2 regions of the Anaerotruncus rubiinfantis genome follow, and region 1 is predicted to be linked to the other one. Evidence: riboswitches for the same ligand, from Rfam matches in the RefSeq annotation. Region 1 holds a riboswitch; the other holds the start of a gene.
The links. A riboswitch is a leader RNA that binds a small molecule or an ion and turns the genes downstream of it on or off. The one in region 1 is predicted to bind thiamine pyrophosphate.
Positions count from the first base shown of each region.

Region 2: linked by a shared signal. The riboswitch ahead of thiT (energy-coupled thiamine transporter ThiT) and the one ahead of thiW (energy coupling factor transporter S component ThiW) in region 1 are both predicted to bind thiamine pyrophosphate.

Region 1 is NZ_FKLA01000009.1:951,963-959,359, forward strand. It holds gene BN4275_RS10155 (HAD family hydrolase) at 1-260, opposite strand, end outside; gene thiE (thiamine phosphate synthase) at 257-898, opposite strand; gene thiM (hydroxyethylthiazole kinase) at 885-1,709, opposite strand; gene cytX (putative hydroxymethylpyrimidine transporter CytX) at 1,724-2,923, opposite strand; gene thiW (energy coupling factor transporter S component ThiW) at 2,966-3,475, opposite strand; TPP riboswitch at 3,546-3,653, opposite strand; gene BN4275_RS10180 (mannitol dehydrogenase family protein) at 3,981-5,600, shown strand; gene BN4275_RS10185 (sugar diacid recognition domain-containing protein) at 5,740-6,921, shown strand; gene BN4275_RS10190 (TRAP transporter large permease) at 6,972-7,397, opposite strand, start outside.
Region 2 is NZ_FKLA01000008.1:287,097-294,493, forward strand. It holds gene BN4275_RS03725 (hypothetical protein) at 1-97, shown strand, start outside; gene BN4275_RS03730 (LPXTG cell wall anchor domain-containing protein) at 445-1,656, shown strand; gene BN4275_RS03735 (DUF3795 domain-containing protein) at 1,787-2,350, opposite strand; gene BN4275_RS03740 (hypothetical protein) at 2,531-3,766, shown strand; gene BN4275_RS03745 (hypothetical protein) at 4,111-5,388, shown strand; TPP riboswitch at 5,540-5,650, shown strand; gene thiT (energy-coupled thiamine transporter ThiT) at 5,713-6,279, shown strand; gene BN4275_RS03755 (helix-turn-helix domain-containing protein) at 6,386-6,727, opposite strand; gene BN4275_RS03760 (hypothetical protein) at 6,944-7,168, shown strand; gene BN4275_RS03765 (helix-turn-helix domain-containing protein) at 7,271-7,397, shown strand, end outside.

The sequences.
Region 1 (7,397 bases):
TTGAGCGGAACCTCATAAAAATACCGGTGCTCGACAAGCTGGTTGGTGCCATTCATGATCTCCTCGGCGGAAAGGGGAATCCCAAGGTCGTGCTGATAATAGGCGACCATCTGCAGAAAGCTGAGCGGCTTGACAGCTTCCCGCAGGCCGGAAGGCACCGGGAATCCATGCTGCTTCATAAAGTCGATAGCCACCGTGTCCCAGATCCACATCGAGTCGGTCAGGGTGCCGTCCAGGTCAAAGATCGCGCCTTTTATCATGCTGTTGTAACCTCTTTCGAAAGATTGTAAAGCTCCCTGGCCGCAGCATAGATATCCGGCTGGGCGAAGATCGCGGAAATCACCGCCACACCGCCGATGCCGGAGCCCTTGAGCTTTCTGATATTGTCCCGGCTGATGCCGCCGATGGCTACCACCGGGATCGAAACAGCCCCGCAGATCTCCCGCAGCGTTTCAAACGGGAGGGTATTCACGTCCAGCTTGGTGGAGGTGGAAAAAACCGCCCCGACGCCGAGATAGTCCGCGCCGCGCGCCTCGGCAAGCCTGGCCTCCTCCATTGTGTGCGCGGAAACGCCGAGGATCTTGTCCGGGCCGAGCAGTTTTCGCACATCGCCGGCCTCCATGTCCTCCTGTCCGACGTGCACGCCGTCCGCGCCGCAGGCGAGCGCCACACGCACATTGTCGTTGATGACGAACGGAACCCCGTAACGGTCGGTGACCGCCTTGATGCGGCGGGCTTCGGCCAGGAAAGCCGCGTCATCGAGCTGTTTTTCCCGCAGCTGCACAAAAGTCGCTCCCGCGCGCAGGGTGTCCTCCACCTGCGCGGCCAGGTCGTTTTTCCCGAGCCAGGAACGGTCGGTCACGACATAAAGGAGCATGTCCTTTTTAGAAATGTTCAAGCTTTGCGGCCTCCTTCAAGGTTTTGGCATCGAGCCGGCTCATTGCGTCGATGAGCCCCATGCGCAGGGAAGCGGTACCGCCGCCGTCTTTGCGCATCCGGGTATAAGCAGTTTCCCCGCAGATCCCCATCGCGCAGACGGCAGCGGCTGCCGCGTCAAGCGGGTTTTGCGGATTCGCGGCAACAAAGGCGGCGATCACGCCGGTGAGCATGCAGCCTGTGCCGGTGATGCGGGACATCATCGGATGTCCGTTTCGGATAACGTAAGCGTCTTTCGCGTCCGCTGCCACGTCGATCGCGCCGGTGATTGCGATGATTGCGCCGGTCTTTTCGGAGAGCGCTTTCGCGTAAGAAATGACCGACGGCAGATTTTCATCGGTGGTGGCGTCGGCGGCATTCGCGTCGACGCCGCGGGTTTCGCCGCTGCCCGCGGCGACCGTTTTGATCTCGGAGGAATTGCCGCGGATAACGGTGAATTTTACCTGCCGCAGCAACTGGACGGTGGTGTCGGTGCGCAGCTTCGACGCGCCCGCGCCAACCGGGTCGAGCACGACCGGGTGCCCGAGCGCGTTCGCCCGGCGCCCGGCTTTTAACATCGACTGGACGGTGCGGCTGTTGAGCGTCCCGATGTTGAGGGCGAGCGCATCGCAGATGGAGGTGATCTCCTCCGCTTCGTTTTCATCATCCGCCATGATCGGGCTGCCGCCGCAGGCGAGCAGGATGTTCGCCACGTCGTTGACCGTGACGTAGTTGGTGATGCAGTGGACGAGCGGCGTTTTTGCCGCGACGTTCGAGAGGATTTTTTCAAACATAGGGATCACTCCTGTCAGTTTGCGCCCTGCGGCGCGGGGTGTTTGCAGGTGACCTTGTGGACTACGACACAGAGAAGGCCGGTAAACAGCATGATCGGCAGGGAGGTGCCGAGCGGGAAATCAATCCGCATCAGCAGACGGTAGCCGGCGAAGCCGACCGCCCAGATGAGGATGTTTTTGACGTTCAGAAGCTGCGCTTCTTCCACCCTGGTGTTCCTGAGGATGAAATAATCGGTGATCAGCACGGCGAAGAGCGGGGCAAAGACCGAGCCGATGAAATAGAGGAAGTTTTCATACTGGTTGATGTTGATGAAGATGGCCATCAGGGTGCCCGCCGCGCAGACGACAAGCGCCGCGGCTTTTTCGTTCCATTTGTGGTTGAGGTTGACGATGCTCACGCCGCCCGACCACGCGTCAAGAAAGGTTGTGGTGACGGTCGAGAGGATGACGATCAAAAGAGCGACCGCGCCCAGCCCCGCCGCGACCAGGATCTGCGCGATGTCGTCGGTGCCGGTGTAGATCGCCGCGCCCAGCCCGATCACATACATCAGGCAGCTGCCCAGGAAATACCCCGCCGCGCTCATGACAGTGCCCATTTTGGGGTTCTTCGCGCTGCGGGTGTAATCGGAAATGAGCGGCAGCCAGGAGAGCGGCATGGTGACGCTGAGTTCCACCGCTGCGCCGAAACGCATGGCGTTTGGATCGCCCGGCGCGCCGAACGAGAAATTTCGAAAGACCACCCAGCCGAGCACCAGCGTAAAGAGGAAAAGCGCGGAGACGACGAAGGCGTTCAGCTTCGAGAGATTTTTGAGCCCGACCAGGATCCAGACGCAGATGAGCCCGCCGATCACCAGGCACCAAATGGCTTCATTCTGGATATTCGGGGTGACAACGTTCAGCGCCTTGGCGCCGTTTATGATCATGACGGCGGTCCAGCCGAGCAGCTGGACGACATTCAGCAGCGAAAACCAGAAGGAGCCGTATTTTCCGAACGAGATGCGGGTGGATTCGATGGCGGAGAGGCCGCTCTTCGCGCCGATAAAGCCGGTGAAGAAGAGCACAGCACAGCCGATCAGGTGCCCAATGAGGATGGCCCACACCGCCCTCCAGAAGCCGAGCGGCGCGAGCAGCGCGCCGGTGAGGATTTCCGCGATCGACACCGCCGCGCCGAACCAGAGCAGGCCTTGTCCAAGGCTGGAAGTCTTGTTATCCATAATCTTTCTCCATTCTATCGTTTTTCCAGTTTGTTGTAAAGCTTATTTGCTGCCGAGCGCAACCTTGACATCGCCGAAGACATGGGTCTTCTGCAACGCGCCGAGCGCGAGCACCGAGATGGTCGCGCCGCCGAGCGTGCTGACCAGGAACGGCAGCACATAGGCGAACAGCGCCGCCTCCTTGCCCATCAGCAGAGTCGCGACCGGATAGCAGGCGAGGCCGCCGAGGATTCCGGTGCCAGCCACTTCGCCGAGATAGGCCAGCGGCAGGCGGCGGGTGTGTTTGTAGAGCATGCCACAGCAGAACGCGCCGATCATGCTGCCCGGGAAGGCGAGCAGGCTGCCGGTGCCCATGAGGTTGCGGATGAGCGAGGTGCCGAAAGCCATGCTGACCGCGTAGCCCGGCCCGAGCAGCACACCCGCGATGACGTTGACCATGTGTTGGATCGGGAAGCATTTGGAGGCGCCGATCGGGATGTAAAAGGCGGAACAGACGACGCCCAACGCAATCAGCAGGCCTGCGGTGGTGAGTTTTTTGACATTTTGGTTCATACTTGACAACTTCTTTCTTGATGGAATAAAAAACAGCGGGACGCGCCAACCGGCGCGTCCCGCTGAAACTTTCATTTCTGCATACGATCCCTACGTTGGCATTATCCAAATCAGGTGTGCGGGTCGAAGTTGGATGACTTCCTCTCAGCCTGCGTCACAAGCTCCCCGTGCTATTCAATTCGTTCAGATTTTAACACAGGCGGAAAAGTTTGTCAATGTTCGTGAAAACACCATTTGCCGCAAAACGGGTGGGAAAAGTGGAAATTTAGCCATTTCTTCTGTTGACACGCTAGCATGCCAGTGGTAAAATTTAGGCATAGGATCGATTCCCTCCGGTAAAATCCCGCGTGGGAAAGATCTGCCCGCGTTTCGCCCGCTTATATGGCTGTGCGGCGCGGGGCAAACTATCTTCTGGGACTTTGGAAAACTGCTGACAATAAACCGCGGCGCCCATTTAAAAAGCTGCGCGGCGGTACGGAAAAGAAAACAGGAAAGAGGGATTCTGGTGTTAAAACTGACAGCACAAAGCCTACAGGACCGCAAGGCGTGGGAAGCCGCCGGCGTCAAGCTGCCCGGATTCGATTACGCCGCCATGTGTGCGCACACCAAGGAGCATCCTGTCTGGGTGCACTTCGGCGCGGGCAACATTTTCCGCGGGTTCATCGCCCGCCTGCAGCAGGAGCTGCTGAACTCCGGCAAGGCCAAGAGCGGCGTGATTGCCGCAGATACCTTTGATTTCGGGATCATTGACCAGATCTATGCCCCGCATGACAACCTCACCATGCTTGTCAGCCTGAAGCCGGACGGCTCCACCGACAAGGAGATCGTCGCAAGCATCGCGGAAGGCATCAAAGCGGACGGCGCGGATGAAAAACAGATGGCGCGCCTCAACGAGCTTTTCACCAATCCGGAATTGCAGATGGCCAGCTTCACCATCACCGAAAAAGGCTATGCCCTAACCGACCTTGCGGGAAATTTCTTCCCGGTCGTGCAGGAGGACATGAAAAACGGCCCGGACCATGCGCGCCATGCAATGAGCATTGTAACCGCGCTGATGCTGCGCCGCTATCAGGCGGGCGGCTATCCCTTCGCGCTTTGCAGCATGGATAACTGCAGCCACAACGGCCAGAAGCTGCAGGATTCGGTTCTCACGGTCGCCGAAGCCTGGCAGAAAAACGGCTTTGTGGACGAGGGATTTGTCGCCTACCTCAAGGACGCGTCGAAGGTATCCTTCCCGTGGAGCATGATTGACAAGATCACCCCGCGCCCATCTGAAATCGTGGAAAAACAGCTCGCCGCGGCCGGCATTGAAGATATGGCGCCGGTCGTCACCGCGAAGAATACCTTTATCGCGCCGTTTGTCAACGCCGAGGTCCCGCAGTACCTTGTTGTGGAGGATCGCTTCCCGAACGGCCGCCCGCCTCTTGAGGAAGCGGGCGTCTACTTCACCGACCGCGACACGGTCAACAACACCGAGCGCATGAAGGTCACCACCTGCCTCAACCCGCTGCACACCGCGCTGGCGGTTTACGGCTGTCTGCTCGGCTACACGAGCATTGCGGCTGAGATGCAGGACGCCGACCTCAAAAAGCTGGTTGAACGCATCGGCTACGATGAAGGCATGCCGGTCGTGGTGGACCCGAAAATCCTGAGCCCGATGGACTTCATCCACGAGGTCATCGATCAGCGCCTGCCCAATCCGTTCATCCCGGATGCGCCGCAGCGTATCGCTACCGACACGAGCCAAAAGCTGCCGATCCGCTTTGGCGAAACGATCAAATCCTATCTCTCGCGTCCGGATCTCGATGTGCAGGATCTCGTCTGCATTCCGCTGGCACTGGCCGGCTGGTGCCGCTATCTGCTCGGCGTGGACGACAAATGCGAACCGATGCAGGTGAGCAGCGACCCGATGCTGGCGGATCTGCAGAAGATGCTCGCTGGGGTTAAGGTCGGCGAGCCCGCAAGCGTCGGCAGCGCGCTTCAGCCAATCCTCTCGAATCCGGCGCTCTTCGCCGTGGATCTTTATGAGGCAGGTCTCGGCGGGAAGGTCGAAGGCATGTTCAAGGAGCTCATTGCGGGTCCGGGCGCGGTGCGCACGACCCTGCAAAAATACGTGAACGCGTAAAATGGTGTTTCCATGGAAAGGGCCGCGCTAAAAGCGCGGCCCTTTTTGCCGCTTTTCAGACGGGAAAAACTGTGCTATACTACACAAAAACAAACCGGCGCGGGCGGCGGGGCCCTCCGGACGGAAAGGGGTGGTATGGTTGGATAAAAACACAAACGAATCGTTTGCCACGGTAAAGGCGGTACAGGAAAAGCTGGAAGCGGTCCTGGGACATGAAACGGTGAAGGTGGGGATCGCCGACAATCAGGGGATTGTGGTGATTTTCACCGATCCTTCCAGCGCGGGGAAATTTTCCGAACCGGCCTATAAGGCGATTCAGACCGGACGCCCGGTTGTGGTGGACAGGACAAACGAATTCCTGTTTGTGGCAAGCCAGCAGGGGGTGTATGTGCCTTTTTTTCATGAAAAAGAAGCGGTCGGGGTGATCCTGCTGGTCGGAGACCCGGAACTTCTCGCAAAATATGCGGGCATGGCTGCGCTGACCGCCCAGTCGGTTTATGACCTCGAGAGCTACAAAGCCTCCTACTGGGGCAAGCTCGATCAGCGCAACATCTTCACCAAGGTGCTGCTCTACTATTCGGAGGATCCCTATCCGGCGGAGGCCTACAACATCGCGGACAAATACGGATACGACACCGACATGGTGCGGATACCGCTATTGTTTATCCTGCGGTACAGCTACTACCGGGAGGACCGGCAGATTTCCGAGTTTGAACGCAACCCCTACCATGACAAGCAGGATATCATCTGCATCACCCGCGGGCAGAATGCGGTCGTGTTCAAAGCGGTTTCAACAAACCCTGCGGAGGCGGTCGGCCGCTACCGCGAGGTGGTTGAGCAGTATGTCGAAGGGATGCAGGCCCTCAATATCAACGGCGGGCGCCCGTTTATCTGCAACGTGGGGACTTTGCAGAACAAGCTGATCAACTATCAGAAAGGATACCATCACAGCCTGTGGGTTTCGAACAATTCGGCGGATGTTATCGGCGACGACGAAACGCGGATCTATTATTTTTATGACAGCGTCCTTCCATACCTGCAAAGCCAGGTGCCGATGGAGGAGTTCAGCATGATCTTCAACGTTTTCAAGGATGTGCTCAAGGGCGGGGAACGGCAGCGTTTCCTTGATAATATGGGGATGCTCTACCAGCGGAACATGAATGTTTCCGCAAGCGCAAAGGCCCTTTTTCAGCACAGGAACACCTTGATTGCCTGGATTAACCGGATGAAGGAACTGTTTTGTATCGATCCGGTGAACGATGAGATCGGCCGGGAATTTTTCCAGCAGCTGCTTTACTATTACAAGAACACCGAGGATTGAAAACGGATGCACGCACGGGTTTCCCCGTGCGTGCATCCGTTTATGAGTTCCTATGCGCTGAGCAGGCTGGGCAGGAATAAGGTGATCTGCGGGACAAAGGACAAAAACAACACAACCGCGATCAGCGTGAATATATAAGGTACCATACACTTGGATATTCGCTCAACACTGACGCCGGAGATGCCGGAAAGGACATACAGCACCATCCCGACCGGCGGGGTCAGCAGGCCGATCATCAGGTTGATGGTCATGAGCACGCCGAAATGGACCAGATCCATGCCGTAGCTTGCCATCAGCGGCACAAGAATCGGAGTCAGGATGATGAGCGAGGCGGTGCCGTCCATGAACATCCCGACGATCAGAAACAGCAGGTTCACCAGCAGGATTGCGAAGATCTTGTTCGGCACGACCGAGGAGATGAACTCCGCCGCCATTTTGGGGATCTGCTCTTTGGTGAGAATCCAGCCGAACAGCAC
Region 2 (7,397 bases), on a different contig from region 1:
TCAAACAGAGCCCGAAACGCCGGCGCAGACCTGGCAGGCTCCGCCGGCTGTCGATGTGAATAAAAATACCAAGGTGAACCCGCCCACAGGAAAGTAATGGGAACAAAAACGCAAAATGCCGCAGACGCCCAGTCTGCGGCATTTTTTGCGTTTTCATTCGGAAAAGAAGGGATTTATTACTATTTGTATATTCTATTAAATGGAAGAAAAATTGGGATTGGACAAAAAATATTCATAATAAATTCATATTTATGGCCGTAAATTGTCGATTTTGGTTCCATATATTACAAATTGGTTACAATATTGCCTGTAAAGATTACAAAACGGTAACAAAAACGCTTGACATTTCCAAAAGGCAAGGATATACTTGGGGTACACAAAGGGCAATGTTGGAGGACGTGCCCAAGTGTATCAAACTGTTTTTTCTTAAGGAGGAACAAACCCATGAAAAAGATTCTTTCGGGAATCCTGGCCGCGGCGATGGCGATGAGCGTCATGTCCGTGGCAGCTTTCGCGGCGGATGCCGCGGACGGCACCGTAAACTTTGCGGGCGCCTGGGACGGCAACGATGAGGCCGTCGGCCAGGTTGAAGTGACCGCCAACACCATCGAGGCGGACACCATCACGCCGAACAAGAAATTTTATGTCCCGCTCGTAAATTCCAAAGCGGCTGACGGCGATGTCGAAGCGGTCGTAAACCCGGTCTGGGACACCGACACCGACGCCACCACCAGCGACCTCAAGGATAAGGACCTCTTCAAATTTGATTACGACAAGGATACCAACAGCAAGATGATCAAAAAAATCGAGCTGCTGACCGACAAGCGCGTCAATGGCGTTCGTTACGATGCAGTCCTGTATTTCGAGCTGGCCGATTCGATGACCACTTCTGAAATCCACACCGACGGCGAAATCACCTTCACTGCGAAGCGTGATTCCAAAACGGGTGAAAACACCTTTAAAAAGGGTGATAAGGTCACCATTGATTATTCCTTCTGGATCAACAACGAGGAAAAGACCAACGACGACAATCCGGAAGCGGGCGACCGCATCTACTATAACCCCGAAGAAAACGAAACCAACACCCTGATCTGGGGCGACGACCTGGCCGCGCTGGAGTTCGAAGCGGACGATGACGCCGGCAAGTTCTATGCGCGCCTGTCCACCAGCGCCGACCGAACCATCTACTCCGAGTATGCGGATCCGGTTGACGCGGACCTGTGGTTCTATGATTTCGTCGGCAATCCGAGCATTCCGGCAACTTCCCGTGCCACCCTGGTCCTCGGCATCCCGTGGGATGAGGATGCGGACTATGTTCCGAATCCGTCCGATGCGTACATCTATGAGAAAAATTCCGACGGCACCCTGACCGATGTCACTGAGAAGTTCACCTATTCCGAGGACGAATATGAGATTCCTGGCTGGGGTATCAAGACCCGCACCCTGGGTTCCTACATCGTTTCCGACACCGAGCTTGACATCGAAGTGGATGAGGAAGAGGAATCCTCCTCCAGCGCATCCAGCTCCACCTCTTCCAACAGCGGCAAGGACATCCCGCAGACCGGTTCCAGCGACATGGTAAATGTTGCGGTTGTCGCGGCTGTCCTGTCCCTGGCTGCGGCTGGTGCGGTTGCCTTCAAAAAAGTGTCCAAATAATTGGGCCTGATCAACCTGGTTAATTTGACAAAATGAATGCCCGGCGGCTGCCTCCACAGCCGCCGGGCATTTTTCTCATGCAGTGCATAAAACAAGGCAGCCAGCTCTGGTAAAGGCTGACCGCCTATTTTTATGGATTGGTTTTCTTTTTTGAGGGTTTCTTATGGAGCTTGAGCACGATGTTTTGCTCTTCTGCCAGCGCCCGCAGGAGATCCGCAGCGCGTATGGCCTTTTCTTGCTGCGGCAGGTCGGCGGTTTCCGCGTCCAGTTGACGCAGGACCGCAGCAATGCTCTGCGGTTCCAAAAGCTGCGCCGCAAGGCAGAAGAGGCTCTTACGCCGCCCGTCGTTATAGTTTTCCAGCAGACGGTTTAAAACGGCAATTCGATCCGCTTGTTCGGCGTGATAGGCGTCCTGCCCAATCCGCCTGAATCGCTCGATGTCCCGCATTCTATTGCATTTCGAAAGGAAGGTATCATACGTGTCCGTTTGTGTGTAGCGTGCGCAGGGAAATTCTTCACACTGGAAGCAGTATGCGAAACCGCCGCGCTCCAGGCTGCATCTTGCAATGGGGCAGGACTGGTTGCCGGCTCCGCCGCCGCAGCCGGGGCAGTAGCGGTCAAGTTTCATCGGACAGAGCCCGCAGTTGAGGCCGCAGAGGGAGAACGAGAGGTCGCTGCGATCAAAATTTTTCATATGGAGCTCCTTCCCTTAAAATGATACTGTTACTGTACCATATTCCACAATACGTGGCAAGGCGGGGAGCGCGCGTATCGGTTGACTTCGCAGGTTTTTCCATGATATAATGCAGATGTGGAAGTATCTGAAATTTGGTTTTTGCATCATATTACAGGAAATCGAAAGGTCGGGTGCGCAATGAAACGGTTTGCGGCGTTTATACTGGCGGCTGTCCTGGTGATGACGCTGGGTGCGGTCGGGGTGTTCGCATTTACCTCCGATGGGACGGTCGGGCTTGGTCCCGATATCCTCGACGAGGACGGCGACACGCTCGATTACGCGGAATTTGACATCTCTGACAGCTATGTCTACGGCGAAGCGGTCCCGCCCGGCAAACGGTTTTATGTCGAACTGGCCGGTCCGGCCACGCTTGAGGGTGGAACCGAAATCGATCTGGAGGACCTCACAGACAAAGATTATTTCAATTTCCGGCTCGACAAGGACAAGAACGGAAGCCTGCTCAGTTCGGTCAAGCTGGTCACCAAACGGCTTGGCGGCGGCAGCCGCAACCACTATATCGAGGTGAAGCTGAAGGATTCGCGCATCACCGAGGAAAAACAGCTCAGCTTTGACGCCTACTTCAAGGCCCGCAGCACCAAGGATGATCCGGACAACCAACGCGTCTGGAATTCCGGGGACATCATCAGCGTCCGGTTCGAGCTCTGGATTGAGAACCCGGAGGAGGAGACCGACGCTTCGATTGAGACGGGGGAGGGGGTTGTCTTTAACCCGACCTCCAATGAGGACAATCTGATCGCGTGGGGCTATGACGAAGACATCGCCTGCCTGGAGTTTGAAGCGGACAGCGACGCGGACAAGTTCTATGCGAAGCTCTCCACAAAGAACATCCGCAGCATCTATGAGGATTACGGCGATCCGGCCGACGCGGATCTTTACTTCCGGGATTTTGTCGGCAATCCGGCGATTGACAGCACCTCCCGCGCGAAACTGACCCTTTATAATCCTTACAGCGACTATTACGATTATGACTACCGCTACGATGTGAATCCGCGCGACTGCTTCATCTATCTGGTGGACAAGGACGGCTATCTTGAGGATGTGACCGATCGGTTCACCTATGTGCACGAGGATGAAACCGACGCGGGTATCGACGGCTGGCAGACGCGCACCCGCACGCTCGGAACCTATGTTATTTCGGACGTTGAACTCGATTTGTGGGAAGATTATGAAGGCGAGCCGCAGGACCCGGAAAATCTGCCGCCAGAGCAACAGACACCGTCCGATATGGCTCCGCCGCCGCCGAAACCGCAGAATCCGCCGCCGTCGACCGGCGCAAGCGACTTTGTCGGCGCTGCGCTTGCCGCTTTGGCGCTTTCGATGGGCGTGTATGCTTTCACGCGCACGCGCAAATAAAGAAGATTCATGCAAGTCCGCCCGCCGCGTTTTACGCGGCGGGCGTTTCCTTTTTCTGGAGGAGAGAAAACGAAATGGGAAGAAAAGGGGAAGGGAACACAAAGCTGACAGGAAAATTAGCGGAAGTTGGACAAAAGGAGAGTGGATATCTGGGAATTATCATATTTGACACATTTTGATTTACTAAATAAAAGTTTATTGTGTATATTATACGACAATTATTACAATTTGGTAACAAAAACCTCTTGAAAATCTGTTGACTCTCCCGTATACTGAGACTCGTTCCAAGCGTGCCGCTCGTAAGGCCGCCGAACCAAAACTTATTTTTCAGGAGGAAACACCACATGAAAAAAGTGCTTGCATTACTGCTCGCCGCTTCCGCCGCCATGTCTGTCGGCGTGACTGCTCTGGCTGATGACGTAAATTCCATCGAAAACGAAACCAACTCCATCGTTACCCTCGAAGATTCTTCTTCCGAAGAATCCTCCAGCTCCTCGAGCGAAGAGTCCTCTTCCGAGTCTTCTTCCGAAGAGTCCAGCTCTTCCCAGGAAAGCTCTTCCGAGCCCACTTCTTCCGAAGGCAGCTCTTCCGAAGAGGAGGCTGATCCGAACGCCGAGCCTTCCGTGCTCTACTTCGGCGCTGACGAGGACACCGGTGCGACCCTGGACGATATCCTGGAGCCCGGCACCGAGTACAAATTCCCGGTAACCGTCAAGATCGGCGACAAGACCGTCCCGGTTTCCGACGAGCTGCTCAAGACCTACAAGTTCAGCTACTCCAAGGTTTCCACCAAAGGCATGAAGACCTTTGAGATCGATGACTACAAAGGCGTTTACTACCTCTATGTTGAGGCGAAAGACGCGACCCCGACCAAGCCGGTTGACGTCAAATACAACGTCAAGCTGGTCCGCAAGGCGAACAACCTGTCCGTCTTCTCCCAGGAAGTGAAGTTCCAGTACGGTTATGACGAGGCTGAGCACGATTATGTCACCGGCCTGGACGAAGGCGACGTCGTCGAGATCGACAACTCCCGCCCGGTCATCACCGCTTCCCAGTTCAACAAGATCGCCAAGATCAACAACTACAAGAACGTCACCCTCGCGGGCAGCGATTGGGAATTCACCGTCAATGTGACCGATGAGTCCACCAAGAACATGCTCTCGAACAACACGGGCGTCAAGGAGATCCTCTCCAAGTTCGACGACCAGGACTTCAAGTTCTATAACTTCCCGGGCCGTCCGAGCTTCTCCGCAACCGGCCGTGTCGTGCTGGATGTTGAGGACATCGTCGATGATTTCGACAAGATGTACACCTACCGCTATGCGGATGGCAAGCTCTATAAACTCAACGCCACCTTTGACGGCGATGAGAGCACCCTGTCCTTCCGCACCAACAAGCTGGACACCTTCGTTGTCACCAACAAGCTGATCAAAGACGGCACTGTTGTGACCGAAGCGGACACCAGCGACAAGGACGATGAGGGCCAGAACAACGGCTCCTCCAACTCCGACAAGAACAACCCGGGCACCGGTGCGAGCGACATGATCAACATGGCTGTTATGGCCGCGATCGCTTCCCTCGCCGGCGCTGGCGCCATCGCTGTCAAGAAGGCTTCCAAATAAGTTCTTTCTGACTGCTTCAGGGCAGGGCGGACGAAAGTCCGCCCTGCCTTTTTGGTTTTGGCAATGAGGGGTTAGGGGTGTCCCAAAGAACCAATACAACCTCTTTACAAATACCCGCCAATCGCTTATAATAGGACGCAGAAACAGAAAAACGCCATAATTGGGGTGCTGGCGGATGCCGGCTGAGAGCGCACATGGACCTGTGCGTAACCCGCGACCTGATCTGGGTAATGCCAGCGTAGGAAGATAGAGAACTCTTTTACGCCGCAGGGATTATCTGTGGCGTTTTTTGTTTAGAAAAACAAAAAAAGGAGTCGAAAATCCATGAACACAACCGTACGCAAACTCACCCACAGCGCGTTGATGATCGCTCTGGCGCTGATCCTGTCGATGTTCAAGCTGTTCCATATGCCGTTCGGCGGATCGGTCACAATCGCCAGCATGGCGCCAATTATCATTATATCGCTGATGTACGACACCAAATGGGCCCTGTTTACCTCGTTTGCCTATTCGCTGGTGCAGATGGTGGAGGGTTTTTATCCGCCGCCGGTTCAGAATTTCTGGAATTACCTCGCAGTGGTCCTGCTCGACTATGTGATCGCGTTCGGGGTTTTGGGGCTTGCCGGTGCGATTGCCCGCCGTTTTTCAAATAAGCAGGCGGGGGCGGCCGCTGCAACGATTGCGGTCATTGGGATGCGCTTTTTTTGCAGTTTCCTGTCGGGGATTCTCATTTGGACTGAATACGCGCCGGAGGGCATGCCGGTGTGGCTTTATTCGCTGAGTTATAATGGGATGATCATGGTCGGGGAGATGGTGGTGACAGTGATTGCGGTATGCGTAATCGTCCGCTATGTAAATCTGCAAAAACTGGCCGGCGCTTCAGCCGCCTGAGCCCCAAAGTAAAAACAGCGGGCAGATATTTCTGCCCGCTGTTTTTTTGCGTATCGGCCTTTGTCTGGCGCATGAAATAAAAATAGCCGCTTTTGCGGCTATTTTTTTATTCTTTCAGGAACGGGAGTGCATTCTGGATGATCCGCAGGATGGCAAGCGCCTGGTTATCTGTGCAGTCCTGCAGCAGCTCATCGATCTCAGAAAGATACTCTTTTTTTTGTATTCGGCTTTTTTTGTTACTGACAGCAATGATGTCGTTGGCTGTTACCCCAAAAAATTCGATGATTTGAATTGTTTTCGTCAAACCCAGTTGTCGTTCCCCGCGTTCGCACTGCCCAAGATAGGCGCTGTCCAGATCGACGGCTTCTGCGAGCTGTTCCCGCGTCATCTTTTTGAGCGTGCGGTACTTGCGAATGTTGCTGCCAATGATCTTCGACATATTCTCCATGGGTCCATCTCCTGAAGGCTTGATAGGGTTCTACCTCTATTTTATGGTAATGTATGGAATTCTTACAGGGGCAAAAAACTAAAATAGGATTAGCCTAAACCAAAATTAGTATGCAGCTGGGAAACCGCGCTTATACGTCCGGCATATCATAAAAAGACGGGCGCTGAAAAACAGCGTCTGTTAAAGATTCCAACATTTCCCATAGGGGGATGAGAAATGCGAAGTGAACTGCTGGAGATGATCCAACGGGAAAACGCGGATTTTCTTTCCAACCTGAAGCGGGAACCGTTCCGAAAAAGGGTATTGGAGCAGCTGTACCACAGCGATCTGCAACGGTACGGCCTGGCGGAATGGGAGTATGCGCTTTCCTATTTGACAGATGAACCGCTGTCTTTCACAGGTTACCCGGAAATCCGGGAATTTCTGCACAATTATCAATAAAATATGCGAATATCGGAGTAAATTTATTTTACTCCGATATTCGCATTATTTCTACTGTGTTTCTGCATAAAATTTGAGTATCAAATTTTATGAGGGATGCGAATGAAGCCGCGTAAAAATCCACTTGGAGATAAAAATATTGTGGGTAAACGGGTGGTTGCCATCCGAAAGCAGAGAGATATCAAGCAGAAAGAGCTGCTTGCGTGGTTGCAGACAATGGGAATGGATA